DNA from 2 places in the Streptomyces sp. NPDC001770 genome. Region 1 is predicted to be linked to the other one. Evidence: riboswitches for the same ligand, from Rfam matches in the RefSeq annotation. Region 1 holds a riboswitch; the other holds the start of a gene.
The links. A riboswitch is a leader RNA that binds a small molecule or an ion and turns the genes downstream of it on or off. The one in region 1 is predicted to bind cyclic di-AMP.

Region 1 (3,200 bases):
GGCTGCGGGTCAGCCTCGGCGAATCCACGCACGAGCTCGGGCCCGGCGACAGCGCCCACTTCGACTCGCTCACCCCGCACCGGATCGCCGCCGCCGGACCGGAGGGCGCCGAGCTGATCTTCGTGCACACCCTGTTGCAGAGCCCCGCCGCCGAGCTGTGCCTCGGCGACGGGACCCGCCGGCGCTGACCGCGCCCGGCACCCCGGTGCCGCGCCCATTCCTCGTACGCCCGGCCCCGGGCGCACGGCAGAGAGGACCGTCATGTCCGATTCGGAGCACTACGACCCGCTGACCCCCCGGCAGACCGGTGTCCGCGACACCCGGGACACCCAGGAACGGAAGATGCCGCGCGGGATGGTCATCCGGCTGGTCGCCTATCTGGTCGCCGGGCATGTTGTCGCGGCCTTCCTCTACATCCTGTTTGCCGTCGCCGGGGGCAACCAGTAGCGGAACCGTACGGACGCCGCCTACGCCTCGTCCAGCAGCCTCTCGCGCAGCCGCTCCCTGGTCTCGCCGGAGAGCCGCAGCCCCTCCGCGAAGTAGCGCTCCGACGTGCCCCAGTTCTCCTCGATGGTGGCGAAGGCGGCGTCCAGATAGTCGATGTGCGCCCCGAACAGCGGGTTGAGCAGGCTCATCACCTCGGTGGAGACCAGGGGGTCCGCGCTGTCGCCGCGCCGCAGGCGGTACCGGCGGTGGGCGTCGTTGGACTTGAGGTAGTCCGCCGCGATCGCCTCGCGCTCCACCCCGACCGCGAGCAGGGTCACCGCCATCGTCAGACCCGCCCGGTCCTTGCCCGCGGCGCAGTGCATCAGCGCCGGCACACTGTCCTCCGCCAGGGCGTGCAGGACCCGGCTGTGTTCGGCCGTGCGGTCGGTGATGATCGAGCGGTACGAGGCGAGCATCCGCTCCGTACCCTTGCCGTCGGCCAGCAGTGAGCGCAGCTGCGCGATGTCGCCCTCGCGCACCAGACGCCAGAAACCGGCCCCGTCGGCGGGGTCCGAGAGTGGGATGCGGACGTTGCGGACGCCCGGCAGCTCCACGTCGAAGCCGTCCAGCTTCTGGTCGGCCGCGTTACGGAAGTCGAAGACCGTGTGCAGGCCGAGCCGGCCGAGGAAGACGGCGTCCTCCGCGGTGGCGGCGGCGAGGTGGCCGCTGCGGAAGAGCCTCCCGTGCCGTACCCGCCGTCCATCGGTGGTGGGCAGCCCGCCCACGTCCCTGAAGTTACGGACCCCGCTCAGCTCGGGTTCGGCCGGCGAGAACTGCGGCACCTGCGTCACAGCGGCTCCTCGGTGCTTCTGCGCGCCGGCGCTGCTCGCCGACGTCGGCTCGTCGCGACCCTACGACATCGCTCCGCGGTACCGAAGGGGCGGCGGCAGGTCCTCGCGGACTGAAGAACCGTCACCAGTGATGTGCGCGACATGTCCGTATTGTACGGATTTCACGCAACATCATCCGTTTATAGGGGAGATGGCGGGTGATCTGGTGAGCGGGATCATATCCGTGACCGTGCGTGCCCGGGGCGCCGGAGGACTCTCCTTCCGTCGTGCGGAATGCCAAGATCCGTAATCCACGGAGGGTGACCGGAAAAGAGTGCTGAAATCGACGTGCGGATTCCGTTCCGCTTGTGATGGCTTGTTCCGTCCGGCCCGGCTCGATTACGTTCACCATCACTCCGGACGGACCGCCTAATCCTGCCGCCGCCCGGAATTCGCACTCACTATGCGTGGCAGGAGCGGGGGACCCAGGTAAGCCGCCGACCGGAGTTGTTCCGGCCGGCTCGGGGTGAAGTCGTGTTCAGCACGACCGGGCATCTCCAGCCCGAACCCGACAGCTCACCTCGTAGGCGCCGGAGAGGAATTCCCCCATGCCCATCCCGGGTAAGCACCGTCGTAAGAAGTCCGGCCCGATCGCTCGCGGCATCCTCGCCGTCGGAGCCGGCGGCGCCGTCGTCGCCCTGCCGCTCCTCGGAGCCACGGGTGCCCACGCCGCTGAGCAGTCGGCCCCCACCGCCGCCCAGTCCGCCCAGCAGTCCGCCAAGACCTACAAGGTCGTCCCCGGCGACTACCTGGCGAAGATCGCCGCCCAGCACAAGATCAAGGGTGGCTGGGAGAAGCTCTACCAGGACAACCGCGAGGTCGTCGGCGGCAACCCGAGCCTGATCCTCCCGGGCATGAAGCTGACGCTCGGCGCCCAGGCGTCCGGCTCGGCCTCCAGCGCGTCCTCCGCCAAGGCCGAGACCGCGAAGACCGAGACCGCGAAGACCGAGAGCAGCACCGCGGCCAAGACCGGGACGAAGGCCGCCCCGGCGGCCAAGACCGAGTCCGCCGCGACCACCACCAAGGCCGCCGACAGCAACAGCACCGGCTGGACCACCCCGGTCGCCAACGCGACCGTCACCACGCAGTACCACGCCTCCGGCTCCATGTGGTCCAGCGGTTACCACACCGGCTCCGACTTCAGCGCCGCCACCGGCACCGTCGTCCGCGCCGTCGGGCCCGGCACCGTCGTCTCCGCCGGCTACGACGGCGCCTACGGCAACGAGGTCATCATCAAGCACGCCGACGGCATGTACTCCCAGTACGCGCACCAGTCGCAGCTGATGGTCTCGGCCGGCCAGACCGTCACCGGCGGCCAGCAGATCGGCCTCTCGGGTGCCACCGGCAACGTCACCGGCCCGCACCTCCACTTCGAGATCCGCACCACCCCGAGCTACGGCTCGGACGTGGACCCGATCGCCTACCTGCGTTCGCACGGCGTCTCCATCTGAGACAACTCCCGATGACGGTCGTCACGATCCGTCAGGGCTTCGAGGGGCGGTACGCGCAAGCGTGCCGCCCCTCTACTTATTCCGGCTTTACCAAAAACTGACCGGGTGGGCTATCTCACCCCCCGTCAACCCCTTCTTACGGTCGCGTAGGTCACATTGGAAGAGGCAAGATATGTGGCCGTGGCAGACGATTCGAGAATCCAGAAGACAGACATCATCGGGTCGTACGCGGCGATCGGCGACAGTTTCACCGAAGGAGTCGGAGACCCCGGACCCGACGGGACCTATGTCGGCTGGGCGGACCGTTTCGCGGTTCTCCTGGCGGACCAGCTTCCCGTCCTCGACGAGGCGACGAGCTCCGATTCCCTGCGCGGGGAATTCCGGTACGCCAATCTCGCGGTACGCGGACGACTCCTCGACCAGATCGTCGAGG
Region 2 (3,200 bases), on a different contig from region 1:
CAGGACCTTGAGGTGCGCCTCGGTGCGGCGCTGCGCGGCCCGGGCCGCGCCCAGCGGCTCCAGCAGGAGCTTCACCTCCAGGAGGTCGGCCGCCTCTTGCTCCGTCGGCTCGGCGACGCAGGCACCGGCGTGTCTGCGGGTGACCACGAACCCCTCCGACTCCAGGGTCCGCAGCGCTTCGCGCACGGGCACGCGGGAGACGCCGTAACGCCGCGCCAGGAGCTCCTCGGTCAGGCGACTGCCGCGTTCGTAGACGCCCGAGACGATGTCGTCACGGATTGCCGTGCATACCGAGTGCGCGGGAATGCGCATGTCCGAACCTCCGCCTTAATCCCCGCGAAACGCGGCCGATCGAAGCCTGCACCGTGACTCTATTGCAATCTGAGTGAATTTCCGATGGCGTACCGGAATTCGCACATATCTTTTGCCTGCGGAGCGGGTGGCCGGAGAGGTTTCGGGTGATATGCCGAAGCCCCGGCGAGGGCCGGGGCTTCGGGACGATCCGGGGCTGCCCCACGGCTGCCCCACGGCCGCACCGCGAAGCCGAACAGCAAGGCGGCGGGGTCGGACCGCGAGGTCACGGGGTCGGACGGTGAGGCCGCAGGTCAGACGGTGAGGCCGCGGGCCCGCAGATACGCCACGGGATCCATGTCGGTGCCGTACTCCGGGCCGGTGCGCGCCTCGAAGTGCAGGTGCGGGCCGGTCGCGTTGCCGGTGGCACCGGAGAGGCCGATGCGCTCGCCGGAGGAGACGCGCTGGCCGACGAAGACACCGAGGGAGGAGAGGTGGCCGTACTGGGTGTACGTGCCGTCCGTCATCCGCAGCACGATGTTGTTGCCGTACGCGCCGCCCCAGCCGGCCTCGACGACCGTACCCGCGCCCACGGCGAGGACGGGGGTGCCGGTGGCGGCGTGGAAGTCGACGCCCGAGTGGCTGCCGGAGGACCAGAGCGAACCGCCCGACTGGTAGCCGGTGCTGATGTATGAGCCCGCGATGGGCAGGTGGAAGGAGTTCAGGCGGGCGCGCTCGGCGGCGCGGGCGGCGCGCGCCTTCTCCTCGCGGGCCTCCCTGGCCCGTGCGGCGGCTTCGGCCTTCGCCTTCGCTTCGGCCTTCGCCCTGGCCTCCGCCCCGCGCTGCTGGGCCGCCGCCTGGTCGGCTATCCGGTCCGCGATGGAGTCCCCGAGCGACACCGCCTCGATGAGGCCGGTCCTGCCGGGCGACGGAACGGTGGAGTCGGCGGCGAGGGCCGGCGAGGCGATCGAGCCGACGACGCCGGTGGCGGCGAGGGCCGCGACGCCGGCGAACCTGGCGGTGGAGCGCGTCGGACGGCCCGGGGCACGATGCGTCCCGGTGGCACGGGTGAACGCCATGGAGGAGCGGGTCCTTTCCTTCCTTCTCGCCTACCGGGTTAGCTGACGGGTTCGGAGCAGGAAGGTCTCCTACGGGCGTTCGCGCCTCTCACGAGACGCGGGTGCCCGATTCACCCCAGGGACTTCACGGGTCCCCGGCTCCCCAGGCTCGCGCCTGACGGGGACTCGGCGATGACTGCCCGGCACCGCGAGTGCGGTACACAGTCGGCGGACAGCCGGATCGACGCTAGGCCGCAGCGCTTTCGATCACCAAACGGACAGGAAGTTTTGTAGCGTATCCCACAGGGCAGACAGCCACTCTTCCTTCCAAAGAGGACAAACGCCGCGACCCCGGTGGGATCTCTCCCACCGGGGTCGCGGCCGGGGCGTACCCGGTCGTGTGGTTGACGGCCGGTCAGCCGCTGACGACCGTCACCTCGCCGATGCCCAGCGCACGGACCGGATCGGCGATCTGCGCCGCGTCGCCCACCAGAATCGTCACCAGCCGGTCCACCGGGAAGGCGTTGACCACCGCGGCGGTCGCCTCGACCGTGCCGGTCTCGGCGAGCCGCGCGTACAGGTGGGCCTGGAAGTCGTCGGGCAGCTGCTGCTCGACCTGGTCGGCGAGGGTCGCCGCTACGGAGGCGGCCGTCTCGAACTTGAGCGGGGCCACCCCCACGAGGTTCTGCACGGCGGTCTCGCGCTCGGCGTCGGTCAGCCCGTCCGCCGCGAGGGTCCGCAGGACCTTCCAGAGGTCGTCGAGCGCGGGGCCCGTGGACTCGGTGTCCACCGAGCCGCTGATGGCCAGCATCGCCGCACCGGCGGGGCCGGAGTCCGGACCGCCGGCCGTGGAGCGGAGCACCTGGGCGAAGGCGCGCACGCCGTAGGTGTAGCCCTTCTCCTCGCGCAGCACCCGGTCGAGCCGCGAGGTGAGCGTGCCGCCGAGGCAGTACGTCCCGAGGACCTGGGCGGGCCAGACGCTGTCGTGCCGGTCCGCGCCGATACGGCCGATGAGCAGCTGCGTCTGCACAGCTCCCGGACGGTTCACGATGACCACGCGGCCGGTGTCGTCCGCGGTGATCGGCGCCACCGGGCGGGGGCTGCCGGCGTTGCCCGACCAGTCGCCGAGGGTGTCGGCGAGCAGGGCGTCGAGGTCGATGCCGGTGAGGTCGCCGACGACGACCGCGACCGCGGTGGCGGGGCGGACGTGCGCGTCGTAGAAGGCGCGCACGGCGGCCGCGTCGATCCGCCGCACGGTGTCCTCGGTGCCCAGACGCGGGCGCGACATCCGGGCGGTGGCCGGGAACAGCTCCTTGGAGAGCTGCTTGGCGGCACGGCGCGCGGGGTTGGCCTGCTCGTGCGGGATCTCGTCGAGGCGGTTGCCCACCAGACGTTCGATCTCGCTGTCCGCGAAGGCGGGGGCCCGCAGCGCCTCGGCGACCAGCCCGAGCGCCTTCGCCAGGCGGGAGGCGGGCACCTCCAGGGAGACCCGGACACCCGGGTGGTCGGCGTGCGCGTCGAGCGTGGCACCGCAGCGCTCCAGCTCGGCGGCGAACTCCTCGGCGCTGTGCTTGTCCGTCCCCTCGGAGAGGGCGCGCGCCATGATGGTGGCGACGCCGTCCAGGCCCTCGGGTTCGGCATCGAGCGGTGCTTCGAGGTGGATCTCGACCGCGACGACCTGCTGGCCGGGGCGGTGGCTGCGGAGCACGGTCAGCCCGTTGGGCAGGGTGCCGCGCTCGGGGGCCGGGAAGGCCCAGGGTCGGGCGTCGCCCGGGGCGGGCTGAGGGTGGAAGTCCATGGCTACTCCAGTCACGGCGGCGTCGCTCACTTGGCGGCCTCCTCGTGGGCGTC

Region 2: linked by a shared signal. The riboswitch ahead of ACWCSV_RS30335 (M23 family metallopeptidase) and the one ahead of ACWCSV_RS08475 (LysM peptidoglycan-binding domain-containing M23 family metallopeptidase) in region 1 are both predicted to bind cyclic di-AMP.

What each region holds. Positions count from the first base shown of each region.
Region 1 is NZ_JBSFFN010000006.1:157,524-160,723, forward strand. Features, by position in the region: gene ACWCSV_RS08460 (helix-turn-helix domain-containing protein) at 1-188, shown strand, start outside; gene ACWCSV_RS08465 (DUF6126 family protein) at 262-447, shown strand; gene ACWCSV_RS08470 (tyrosine-protein phosphatase) at 468-1,277, opposite strand; cyclic di-AMP (ydaO/yuaA leader) riboswitch at 1,689-1,859, shown strand; gene ACWCSV_RS08475 (LysM peptidoglycan-binding domain-containing M23 family metallopeptidase) at 1,865-2,767, shown strand; gene ACWCSV_RS08480 (SGNH/GDSL hydrolase family protein) at 2,948-3,200, shown strand, end outside.
Region 2 is NZ_JBSFFN010000045.1:29,747-32,946, forward strand. Features, by position in the region: gene ACWCSV_RS30330 (GntR family transcriptional regulator) at 1-312, opposite strand, end outside; gene ACWCSV_RS30335 (M23 family metallopeptidase) at 606-1,370, opposite strand; cyclic di-AMP (ydaO/yuaA leader) riboswitch at 1,384-1,551, opposite strand; gene ACWCSV_RS30340 (M16 family metallopeptidase) at 1,765-3,147, opposite strand; gene ACWCSV_RS30345 (M16 family metallopeptidase) at 3,174-3,200, opposite strand, start outside.